Regions from separate parts of the Shewanella decolorationis genome, predicted to be linked through region 3. Evidence: predicted binding sites of a transcription regulator. Region 3 holds the regulator's gene; each other region holds the start of a gene.
The links. Region 3 encodes LexA, which represses DNA repair genes until DNA is damaged. Its sites were predicted from a motif close to TACTGTATNNNNATACAGTA; they were not measured.
Positions count from the first base shown of each region.

Region 1: a site for LexA is predicted at 1,875-1,894, ahead of EYR25_RS00705 (YebG family protein). Genes of this name have one in related genera too.
Region 2: a site for LexA is predicted at 1,658-1,677, ahead of dinB (DNA polymerase IV). Genes of this name have one in related genera too.
Region 4: a site for LexA is predicted at 1,200-1,219, ahead of recG (ATP-dependent DNA helicase RecG). Genes of this name have one in related genera too.

Region 1 covers NZ_CP037898.1:149,447-152,631, reverse strand. The annotation lists gene prc (carboxy terminal-processing peptidase) at 1-135, opposite strand, end outside; gene proQ (RNA chaperone ProQ) at 164-811, opposite strand; gene EYR25_RS00710 (GAF domain-containing protein) at 1,090-1,548, opposite strand; gene EYR25_RS00705 (YebG family protein) at 1,564-1,863, opposite strand; gene EYR25_RS00700 (paraquat-inducible protein A) at 2,069-2,704, shown strand; gene EYR25_RS00695 (paraquat-inducible protein A) at 2,706-3,185, shown strand, end outside.
Region 2 covers NZ_CP037898.1:856,380-859,564, forward strand. The annotation lists gene EYR25_RS03760 (methyl-accepting chemotaxis protein) at 1-1,550, shown strand, start outside; gene dinB (DNA polymerase IV) at 1,702-2,775, shown strand; gene EYR25_RS03770 (methyl-accepting chemotaxis protein) at 3,018-3,185, opposite strand, start outside.
Region 3 covers NZ_CP037898.1:3,810,240-3,813,424, reverse strand. The annotation lists gene coxB (cytochrome c oxidase subunit II) at 1-771, opposite strand, end outside; gene EYR25_RS17020 (cell division inhibitor SulA) at 1,175-1,687, opposite strand; gene lexA (transcriptional repressor LexA) at 1,684-2,304, opposite strand; gene plsB (glycerol-3-phosphate 1-O-acyltransferase PlsB) at 2,466-3,185, shown strand, end outside.
Region 4 covers NZ_CP037898.1:2,650,330-2,653,514, forward strand. The annotation lists gene recG (ATP-dependent DNA helicase RecG) at 1-1,183, opposite strand, end outside; gene EYR25_RS12070 (ABC transporter substrate-binding protein) at 1,577-2,602, shown strand; gene EYR25_RS12075 (sensor domain-containing diguanylate cyclase) at 2,619-3,185, shown strand, end outside.

The DNA.
Region 1 (3,185 bases), 1.1 Mb from region 3:
CTTACTGGCCACTTTATGCTGCGCTTCCTGCTTGAGAGTGGGTAACTCGCTGATTTGAATAGTAGGGGAAACAGCCCAAGCCGAGAATCCGACAAAAACAGTGGCAATAGATGTAGCCAAAGTGAGTTTTCGCATCAACAAGTTACTCCGTTTGATTAAATGGTTACAGCAGGATATGTTCCGCTTTCACTTTCACAGTTAAGCCGCTATCGAGCTGAACGTGTATATCCTCTTTGTTAATGTCGGTGATCACGCCGGCTACTGGCGTCATACCTAACTTAACATTGACACGTTGCTTCTTCGCCAAGTCAGTCAATTGCGCTTGCACCAAGTTAAGTGTTGGAGCCGACTCGATCTTAGGAGCAGCTTTGACAGGACGTTCTGTTTTACGCGCTGGCACAGCGACTTTTTTAGGGGCTTTTTTCGCAGGCGCTTTGCCAGCAGGTGCCGCTTTCGGTGCTTGAGCAGCACGCTTAGCTTTGGCTTTTTCTTGGCTTTCTTTCAACATGGCTTGAGCATGATCAATATGCTCTTGCTCTAACTCACCACAAGGCTGACCATCAAGATCGACACGCTGTGCACCGGCTTTTACCGATTTCAGGTAGCGCCAGCTGCTGGTGTAACGTCTTAAGGCAACTCGCAGTTGAGTTTTACTGACTTTAGAATCATCAGCCAACCTTTCAGCCAAATCTTGAAACAATCCGATTTTTAATGGCTTAGTTTCACCTTCAGCAATAAAGCACAAAGGAAATGTTTCATACAAATACGCCAAAATTGCGTTGGTGTCGGTCAACTTATCTGTTGATTCCATCATTACTTCCACAGTTTAAAAGGGACATCGAATCCGAGGTGATAAAAATCAGCTTGTTACGAGTCGTTTATCTTGGTTAAGCCCACTTACGAGCCAAAGTACAAATTAGCATTCTCGCCGAGTTAACTAAAGTTAAAAAATATAAGTTAACAATTTTTTACGGCAGAACCTATAAGGCTTATTTTGGCTGTGCTCAACATAAGCCTTATCAGTGCATGCGCTATTATAAGGCGCACGCCACCGATTGCGACTATGAATTATGCGTTATTGTACGCAAATTAAGCAAATAGGCAGTTTTCGAAGCTTTTTACCAATAATTCCAAGCCCTTTTGGTCCTCTTCATCGAAGCGGTCAAAAATAGGACTATCGATATCCAGCACGGCCACAACCTTACCGTCGGCCCGGACTGGGATAACAATTTCAGAATTACTGGCCGAATCGCAGGCAATGTGACCATCGAATTGATGCACATCGGCGACGCGTTGTGTCTGATTGGTCTGCGCGGCGGTACCGCACACGCCCTTCCCCATTGGAATACGGGTACAGGCAACTTTACCTTGGAAAGGACCCAGTACCAGCTGTTCAACACGCATTACGTAAAAACCGACCCAGTTCAGTTCGGTCAAATTATCGTTTAGCAAGGCAGAAAAGTTAGCCATGGCAGCCACTAAATCATCCTCACCCTCGAGTAAGGCCAATGCTTGACTATTCAGTGACTCATAAAATTGCGGTTTCATAAACTTCCTAACGTGTTATTCGACAGCATCGTCCTTTTTAGACGTTTTTTTCGCTGCAGTTTGTTTTGATGGCGTACTATTAACTTGAACGACGCCTTTAAGCAAGTTTGTCAGCTCATCTTTATTGTTAGCAAAATAGAATGCCAGCTGTTCGCTCACGGTTTCATCAATCCCAAGCTGCGCTTTTTGAATAAATGGAATGAGGTTGTCAGCGATATCGAGCATCTTATCGTAGGCATCAGCCTCCTTTTTCGATGTGAATGTCATCTTTTCCACCCCTTCTCTTACCACGACAAACTGTGTAATAACTGCCATGACTGTCCTCGCACTGTTTTTATATACAGTAACCAGAATGACATAAAGTGAACTAGTGATGCAAGTGTTCTGATTATTCTGATATTATGTGAGAGTTTTGCATTATTGAGATGGGTCAAGCAATGTGCTGTCTCACCCTATAATTTGGTTTTATTGCGGACTATTTGCTCTCTTTATAGCTTTGGGGCTAAATTAATATCTTTATATGCATGAAAATACAGCAGAAAACTCTGTAACCCTTTGTCGTTCCTGCGACTTAGCCATTCGAAAGCGCGCCTTACCTACGGGGGTTAGGGCGTTATGTCCGCGCTGCAATACTGCGCTTTATGACACACCATACTGCTCTGTAAACGGCATGTTGGCACTGTGTATTACCGCACTGGTGTTTTACTTCCCCGCCAATTTTTTCCCGGTACTCGAAATCCACTTTTTGGGCAGCATTCGCACCACCACAGTATTTCAGGGCGCCTTTGCGGTGTTCGACCAAGGTTATTGGGTCGTGGGGTTAGCCGTGCTCGCGGCAGCCGTGATTGGACCGGGTTTGTTGATCCTATCGATCCTCAGCCAGATTTTGATCGTTAAATGGGGACTTGGCAGCCCCTTTTGGCGCCATAGCCTCAAACAGTTATTAAAGCTGCAAGGGCTGCTATCTCAGCTCACCATGCTTGAGATTTATGTGATTAGCTTTCTAGTTTCTTCATTTCAATTATCTGATTTTTCGGACATTTACTTCGGGATGGGCACTTTTTGCTTCACCATGCTTTTTTTAGTCACCCTGTTCTTACAGCGGGAATACGATATTGAGCATATGTGGAGTCTACTGATGCAGGGGCACCGCTAAGATGAAGCAACAGGGGAAAGATTTAGGCCTGTGTCTGTGCCGAGTGTGCAGACAGCTCAATAGCAGTGAAAACACTCATTGCAGCCGCTGTGAAGCCGAGTTACAGGTTCGCGATTACAGTAGCTTACAAAAAAGTTGGGCACTGCTAATAACCGCGGCGATTTTATTGATTCCGGCCAATCTCTACCCGATTACCGTTTTGACTAATCAGGGAAAGGTTCGTCACGACACCATTTTCTCAGGCATTATCCATTTAGTGCATTCGGATATGCTACCCATCGCGATTATTGTGTTTATTGCCAGTATTCTAGTCCCTTGGGTGAAGATTATTGGTTTGGCAACTTACCTGTGTGCCATCAGCTTCAATCTGCCGATTTCAAAGAAGAAACTTATGGTGGGATTTCATATCATCGAGTGGATCGGCCGTTGGTCGATGCTTGATTTATTTGTGATCTCCTTAACTGTTGCCCTCGTAAATATG
Region 2 (3,185 bases), 1.8 Mb from region 3:
CTATCGATCAGCGCGGCCTATTTGTGGGCGATCCTGCGGTCGATGCCAACGATGGCTCGATTTCGGCCACAGTTAAAACCCCAGTCTATGGCGCCAATGGTGAGCTGATTGGGATTGGTGGTATGGATATTCTCATCGATACCATTGGCAAAACCCTGTTAGCGCCAATCAAATACCGCAATTACGGCCAAGCCTTCCTGATGACGGACGAAGGTAAGCTGGTTTATTTCCCTGGATTCTCGGATAAATTCCCGCCGGGCTCACTTGCGAATCAAATCGATAACCAGTTTAAGGACACCTCAGGCTTTACCGCCTTAAGGCAGCAAATGCAGCGCGAAGCGAAGGGCTTTGCCGAAGTCACCTTTAACGGTGTGCCGCAGCGGGTAACCTTTGTGTCTGTGGGCGGTGATTATCCTAAGCAGAAATGGCACTTAGCCTTTATGTTGCCCCATGAGGTGATTGAAGCGCCTGTGACTGAAGCCTTTTGGAATGCCTGTTTTGTTGCCTTAGGAATTATGCTCTTGGTTGGCATCACAGTATGGTTGATGTTGTTGCCCTTTAGACGCCAGCTTGGCAAATTGCTGGATGCTATGGAAGATATTGCCGAGGGTGATAGTGATTTATCCCAACGCATTTTAATGGAGCGCGAAGATGAGTTAGGCAAGCTGGGTGATGCCTTCAACCGCTTTGCCGAAAAGGTGCAGCAGATGCTGCTGCATACCCGACATCTTACCCAAGAGGTTGGCACTGGGGTGATGGATGCTCGCCAAGTATGTGATTTAGCGGTCTCTTCTGTGTCATCGCAGAAACAACAAATCGATTCAGTGGCCACGGCTGCCACCCAAATGGCGCAGACTAGCCAAGAAATGGCGATTAGCGCTCAACGGGCGAATGATTTTGCCGAAAAGGCACAGACTCAGGCCCATGACGGCACCCAAATCGTGTCCCGCGCGACCGAAGGCATGAAAGCATTATCGGTTCAAGTGATTGAAGCCGCCAAAGTCATCAAGGAGTTACGTAGCAGCTCAGAGCAAATTGGCGAAGTGTTAAGCGTGATCCGCAACATTGCCGACCAAACCAACTTGCTGGCGCTCAATGCGGCCATCGAGGCGGCGCGGGCGGGTGAGCAAGGTCGAGGTTTTGCCGTAGTGGCCGATGAAGTGCGAACTCTCGCATCCCGTACCCAAGATTCTACCGCCAACATTCAAGGGATTATCCAAACCCTGCAGCAGAGCGCGCTACAAGCCGAGCAGGTGATGGAGTCTGGGGTTGAACAGGCAAGAGTCGGGCAAGACCTGACCACGCAAGTGGAGCAAGCCTTAAGTGATATCGCCAGTGCGATTGTGTCGATTCAGCAACAAACGGTGGAAATTACCGTTGCGATTGGCCAGCAGGCCGTTGTGGCTGAAGAGGTGGCACAAAACGTTGTTAGCGTGCGCGGTTTGTCCGATCAGTCTTTGCTCTCAAGCCAAGATTTATCCCAAAGTTTGCAGGGGTTTGAGCAAGCGACTCATGAACTGACCCGCAACATTGGGCAATTTAAGATTTAATTCAAATAGTTGTAAATCAAGGGAGCCTTAGGGGCTCCCTTTGTTTTTTGGGCGCTAACAATCCAAGCGCAAACAGCACCGTTGCAAATTGAAAAGTGATACTTGATTACTGTTTTTATATACAGTATTTTGGATGTCGGAGGAATGCAAGGTGCGAAAAATCATTCATATTGATATGGATTGCTATTTTGCTGCGGTGGAAATGCGGGATTTTCCCGAATACCGCGGTAAGCCTTTGGCCGTCGGCGGCAGTCGGGTGCAGCGTGGCGTCATCAGCACTTGTAATTACGAGGCGCGCAAATTTGGTGTGCGTTCTGCCATGGCGACGGGCTACGCACTGAAATTGTGTCCCGATCTTATCCTCGTTCCCGGTCGTATGCAGGTCTACAAAGAGGTGTCGCAGCAAATTCGCGCCATTTTCTGCCGATACACAGAGTTAATCGAACCGCTTTCCCTCGATGAAGCCTATTTAGATGTCAGCGATTGTAAGCTGTTTAAGGGCTCTGCCACTTTAATCGCCGAGGCGATACGTCGGGATATTTTTACCGAAACTGGGCTGACGGCATCGGCGGGCGTGGCACCGATTAAATTTCTTGCCAAGGTTGCCTCTGATTTAAATAAACCCAACGGGCAGTGTGTTATCCCACCCGATGAGGTCGCCGAGTTCGTTAAAAGCTTATCCCTGCGGAAAATCCCCGGAGTGGGTAAAGTGACCGCTGAGAAACTGTCTTTGCTAGGCTTAAATACCTGCGCAGATGTGCAGGCTTATCCAAAGCAAGAGCTGATTGCCCGTTTTGGTAAGTTTGGCACAGTGTTAGTCGAGCGGGCCCATGGCATCGATGATCGTGGGATTTCAGTGAGCCGCGAGCGTAAATCCGTAGGCGTTGAGACCACTCTCGCTCAGGATATTTATACGCTGGAGCAATGCCAGCAGGTGATGCCGGGATTAATTCAAGAGTTATCGGTTCGCTTAAGCCGCAGTGCAAAGGATAGGCAAATTCACAAACAGGTTGTAAAGCTTAAGTTCAGTGATTTTAAACAAACGACCATTGAGCACCGTAGTCATGATATTTCGGTCATGTTGTTTTATGAATTATTAGCGCAGGCAATAGGAAGACAAGAGGGAAGAGGTATTCGACTTTTGGGGGTGGCAGTTGGGCTTGCCGACAAGTCACCTATTGTTGAGGTTGAATCGTTGCAAACCCAGCTCGCGTTCTCAATGTAATCAACCTGTGCCAGGGGTAAGTCGAGCTGATGAATAGGCATCTTTTCGGGCCTCTCTACGTTGCTCTGTCTCACCATAGCCGGCTATGGTGAGACAGAGCGCCTTGATATACGGAAAATCTGCACATTCAGTCAAAAAAGATTCTTGTTAACCAAATAATCATCTATCGCATTGATTTATTAAATTAATTTTCGACACTCGTTACCCGAGTTAATCAATTTCTTGCTTAGCGCTTTTTATGGTTACAGCTTAAAGCGACTGACTAAGGCTGTTAGTTCATTGGCCATGGTTGAAAGTTGGATACTTGCAGCATGGATTTCGTCTGTTGTATGTCGACTCTCTTCTGATTGCTCGGCAATATGTTGAATATTTTGATGGCTTTCGTTTTCCATTGTTGACTGTGCTTTTGC
Region 3 (3,185 bases):
ATTGGCGGCTTGTTTTTGTTCTTCAACCCAAGCATCGAACTCGGCTTCGGGCAATGCTTGCACCACTATCGGCATAAAACCATGGTCTTTACCGCAAAGCTCGGCACATTGGCCACGGTAAATGCCGGGTTTGTCGATACGGGTCCACGCCTCGTTGATAAAACCTGGATTAGCGTCTTTTTTAACGGCAAAGGCGGGCATCCACCATGAGTGGATAACATCCTCTGAGGTCATCAAGAAACGGATTTTACGATTGATCGGCAGGACAAGGGGCTTATCTACTTCGAGTAAGTAATGTTCTCCTTTGGCCTCCGCGCCTTCGATTTGAGGCCTTGGGGTTGCGAGAATGCTGTAAAACTCAATATCTTGATCGAAGTAGCTATAATGCCATTTCCATTGGGAGCCAGTCACTTTGACTGTAAGATCGGCATTGCTGGGATCTTCCATAGCAATCAGAGTTTTTGTGGCGGGAATCGCCATTAAGATCAGAATGACAAAAGGAATGATCGTCCACGCGATTTCGACTTTTGTACTTTCATGGAAGTGAGACGCGACCGCGCCTTTGGATTTTCTGTGGTTGATCATGGCATAAATCATAATGCCGAACACCACTAAGCCTATGGCGCAGCAGATATACAGAATCGTCATGTGCAGGTGATATACCTTGCCACTGATTTCTGTTACGCCGGGGGTCATGTTGAACCGCATGTCCGATGCGGCCAACGGTGGGGCGAATAGCACCACGAGTAAACAATACAACCATTGCTTCACAAGACTTCTCCTCTGCCAATTGCGAATAGCAACTACAAAGAAGAGCAACACAGTAAGTCTCAACTCTATGCAAACTCTTCAGTTCCCAAAAAAGCTTTTTTGACTTCAACGTGCGTTGGCGGCTTACTTTTGATTAAGTATTGTTACTGCTGGTATTAGCCACACTGGCACATACTGCTGAATTAACTCATTTTCTCGACTTGTGTGGGCAAGAGATATTCGATAATTTGCCGATATTTCTGCCTAAACGGGCGATATATTATGCTCGCCTAAATCAACCATACTTGCTGTTTAAAAATTGATCAAGATCACTTCTTTTTCTAATTGTCTGAAAAATTGCCAAAAAAAGCCCCACATTCACAGGTGAGGCGGCTTTCAAGGCTAAATACGCAGTGCAAAAATTTTAATGAACAGAGCTAAAAAAACTACCTTGGGCAAAGTGAGCGGGCTGCTTGAGTGTCGCGTCCGCAGTCGAGTGATTTACGACACCTTCGAGCACTATTCCCATGGCGCGGGCGCTCTTGGCCACAATTTGCAAACGACGATTGTCACGGGCATCGAGTGAGTGGATCCAAGTAATTACTGCGCTTGAAGTGCCACTGGTTAATGCTTTTTCCATAGCCCACAGGGTTTCGACTTCATCTTTCGCATGGACTAAAAGTACGCGGTCCATACGCACGCCAGCGCTGGCCAGTAACTGCTTGTAGCCAATACTAGGTGGGTTGATGAGTACGACCCAGCGGCCTTGTTGGCTCAGTTGTGCTAACTGCTTGCTAAGTTGCATTAGCTCTTGGCGCCCTTTGCTCTCGGTAGGCATAGTGATGATAGGCGTATGCTGCCAGTCTGTATTGGTTTCGCGTACCGCATCGAGCCATAAACCGGGGTGACGCGGGGCATTACCTAGTAGTTTGTTCATAGCCAATCTCCATTGCGGATCACCCCTACGGCGAGCCCTTCTATTGTTAGACTTTGGAAACTTAAATCGACTTTAATTGGGGAGTAATCTTCATTCTCTGCATGTAGATAAACGAGATTCCCTTTCTTTTCAAAGCGTTTAACTGTTACATCATCGTCAACGCGAGCAACCACAACTTGGCCATTGCGCGCTTGCTGTACTTTATGAACGGCGAGCAGATCCCCTTCGAGGATACCGATGTTCTTCATACTGTCGCCTCTGACACGCAGTAAGAAATCGGCGGCAGGGTGGAACATGCTGGGGTCGACTTGGTAATACTGTTCGACATGCTCTTGAGCGAGGATAGGTTCGCCTGCCGCCACTTGGCCAATCAGTGGCAAGCCTGATTCGCTGTTATCTTCTTCCTCAACTGGGAGGCGGATCCCGCGGGAAGTGCCAGGCATGATCTCGATGCAGCCTTTTTTCGCCAATGCCTTAAGGTGTTCTTCGGCGGCATTTGCACTTTTAAAACCCAAACGTGTGGCGATTTCGGCCCGGGTGGGTGGCATGCCAGTCTCGGCAATATTACGTTTAATCAGCTCTAAAATTTCGGCTTGGCGTGGCGTCAACGGTCTCATGTTCTTTCCTGTTTTTCTATACAGTTACTGTTAGTATATACAGTATTATTCGTAGTGCAAGTATTAACCACTTTTTAACGCGATTGGAGAGTATTAGCGAATGTTCCCTAGAATCTGGTATTCTATGGGGCTAATGAACGTACTTACATTGCATAAGAATAATGCCTAAACAAGACTCTCTTTGGTTGAAATCATTACGCTGGATCCAAAAACACTTAGTGCACACTATTGTTGTGCCGCAGGATCCCTTTGCCGATCTGAATCTGGACGCCTCCAGACCGCTTGCTTATGTAATGAAAACAGAATCCTTGAGTGATATTGCTGCGTTAAGCGAGATCACTACTAAGCTGGGTTTGCCAAGCCCCTACGAGCCGCTCGTGGTCAATGGCGTTGTTGCGCCCCGCGTCGTTTGTCTCGAAGGGCGTAAGCCTTTGTTTGGCGAGCGTGCCAGCAATGAGCCATTCCTCGAATGTTTTATGCGTTTGTTGGCCGTCCATAAAGAAAAGCCTGAGTTAGATATTCAGCTGGTGCCTGTCAGCCTTTATTGGGGCCGTACTCCGGGTAAAGAAGACGACACCATGAAGGCGGCTGTGCTTGAGCGCGAGAACCCCACTTGGTTACGTAAGTGCTTGATGATCCTATTTTTAGGCCGCCACAACTTTGTTCAGTTTTCTAATGCGGTATCGCTGCGTTATATGGCCGACGAGCACGGCACCGACATGGGGATTGCCCACAAATTGGCGCGGGTAGCGAGAGTGCATTTCCGCCGTCAGCGCAAGGTGATGACGGGACCTGTGCTGCCTAATCGTCAGGCGTTATTCCACTCTCTGCTGAAATCAGAATCCTTACGCAAGGCGATTCAGGAAGAAGCGGCGAGTAAG
Region 4 (3,185 bases), 1.2 Mb from region 3:
CGATAATGATTAAAGCCAACTTATTGAAGGTCACCTGCTGTTGGAAGATGGCATGGGTGCCTATTACCATTTGTGCCGCGCCAGATTCAATATCGGCTAAGGATTGCGCCCGTGCCTTGCCTTTAAGCTTACCCGCCAGCCAACCGACTTTTAACCCGAGGGGTTCAAACCAGGCGGCAAAGTTAGCCGCATGCTGCTCGGCGAGTAATTCGGTGGGCGCCATCATGGCGACTTGATAACCATTTTCTATGGCTTGCAATGCGGCGAGGGCGGCGACCAAGGTTTTACCCGAGCCGACATCACCTTGAACTAAGCGCATCATGGGGTGCGCCTGCGCTAAATCTTTACCTATCTCGGCGACAACTCGTTGCTGCGCACCCGTGGGCTTAAAGGGTAATGAGGCGATAAAGGGATTCAATAGCTGGCCGCTGGCGTGCATGGTGACGGCAGCGTCGAGATTACTGCGTTGCCTGAGGCGGAGCATGCTGAGGTTATGGGCGAGCAGTTCTTCCTGCACCAGTCGTTGCTGCGCCGGATGCTGGCCGAGCTCTAAGTCAAATTGCGATATCCCCGCGTGGGGGCGATGCAGGGTTTGCAGTGCTTGTTTCAAGCTCATGCTGTTGGGCTGCAAATGGGCGGGTAATAACTCGGTCAAACCGCCGTCTTCTAATAATTCGAGTGCTTGCTCGGTGAGCTTAATCCAACTCGCCTGTTTGAGCCCTTCTGTCGTCGGATAAATCGGCGTAAGGGTATCGCTTAAATGAATATCTTCACCGGGATAGACAATTTTGTACTCGGGATGGACGATTTCTGCTTGATGATTACCACGACGAATTTCGCCATAGGCGCGGATAATCATACCATTTTGCATCGCGTTACGTTGCGCCATTGAAAAGTTAAAAAAGCGCAGGCTCATGCTGCCAGTATTATCCCGCACATTGCAAACCAGCATGCGTTTGCGGCCTTGAATGATTTGCGTCGACTGAATTTCGGCTTCAATAGTGCCGTAATTGCCGGGCATCAGCGCGGCAATGGAATAGATTTGCGTGCGGTCTTCATAGCGCAGGGGTAAGTGAAACAGCAGATCTTGTACTGTTGTAATGCCGAGCTTGGCGAGTTTTTCCGCGACTCTTTTGGCGACGCCTTTGAGGTCGGTGATCGGAACAAGATCCAATTGCTGCAAGTTGTTAGCACTCAATCACTGTGAATTTATACATATACTAACAGAGAATAAGCGTAAGGCAATCTTAGGCAAGACTATCACTTTGTGGTTATGTTTTAGCGTATTGAATTTAGGAATGAGTAAGGAGCAAATAAAAAAATGGACTTCCAAAATTTTAGTTATCTTATTCATATTAAAATGAATATTCTGTAATTTATGGCTTTAAAATGAGGCAAAAATAAATATTCTTTATTATAAAGTACACTTTTTGTTATTTTGTGGTTTAATCGAACTGTTGGTTACCATTGGGAAATTATGGTAATTGTGAGGTAGCAAAGTTGTAAATTGACAATAATAAAGTGACCTCTGTGACGGAACACAATGGGGGGAAACATAGCCGAGGAGTATTCGCCTTTGCGTCTTTGGTGCTTAAGTTTTTTATTGATAGGCCTGTTATGTTCCGTAGCTCCTGCGTGGGCTAAAATGAATGTGGTTTTTTTCAACCCTGGGTCTGAAGTTGATAGTTTTTGGGGCGATGTGGACAAATTAATGGAATTTGCTGCGTCTAAGCTCGATATCTCTTTAGATATTATTCACTCAGATCGTAATCATTTTAAAATGATTACTCAGTTAGACTCTTTATTAAAATCAAATACTTCTTTCCCAACACATATTATTTTGGTGAATGAGAAGCAATCCGCGATTAAAATGTTGCAGATGCTGTATAAGCATCCTGTATATGTGCAATTGATTTTAAATGATATTTCATTATCAGAACGTGAATCCTTATTAAAAGATCCGCATTGGAAAACCTATTTATTACCTGCAATTATTCCTGATAATTATGCGATTGGTGCTGAGACTGCTAAGACCTTACTCGGTCGTTTAGAAACTAAAAAAGCTAAGGTTTTATTAATTTCGGGCGATAAGTCAACTCCCGCATCGGTGCAGCGTACTCAAGGCGCTAATGATTACTTTTTTATGCAGCCTAATGTAACTGTCACTCAAACTGTATATGGGCAGTGGAGTGAGGATATTGCATATGGACAGACATTAACGCTACTGACTCGCTACCCTGATTTAAATTTGATTTGGACTGCGAGTGATAACATGGCTGTAGGTGTTGTAAAGGCCTTACGGGAAAAAGGGCTCGAAGCGGGACGAGATGTACTTGTGAGTTCCGTTAATACCTCCCCAGAGATACTTAAGCTTTGCCAAGAAGGTAGCATCACTGCATTGGGGGGCGGTCATTTTTTGGCTGGGGCATTAGCATTGGTGCAACTGCAATATTATCAAAATAGTCACGGTGATTTTCCCTATCAAAATATCAAACTGTTTAGTGTACTGAACCCTGATTCCGCTTTTTATCAGATGTTAGTCGCGAGGGATTGGTCTGGGATTTTTAAGAGTCAGATTTTAGAGAAGTTACCAAAACAATAATAAAGAACAGGTATTCATGAAGCACCGAAATCATTCAATTAGCCACAGAATGACGCTGACGATTATCGGCGTAAGTTCGTTTTTTGCCGTGTTGACTATGCTTGTGCAGTTAATATGGAACTATCAGGAGAGCATAGATAAGACGACTGCGGATATCCGTGAGTATTCAGAATCTATCTTGCCTAGTATTGCTAAGTCGCTCTGGGACGTGGACCACGGACTCTTATCTGATTTGCTTTCTGGCCTAGGTATGATGCCTATGGTGGCGAGTGTGAATCTCGAAAGCACCGACGGGGTGGCAATGCAGCTGGGGCCGTCGATTCACAGTAATGAGCGTCGACAAACGCTATTTACGTATCCAATTATGTACCAAGAGCAGCAAATAGGCGTGCTGACTGTCGGGCTTGACACTGACAAGCTTTACTACGAGCTATGGCAGCAACTCATTTTTATCGTGTTAGGTAATGGCTTAAAAACTCTGCTGATGATTTACCTGATCCTGACCTTGGTGCGCCTCTTGGTCACTAATCGTTTATCAGCGCTGGAGCGATTTGCTAATCAGATCAATTTAAATGCCTTACCT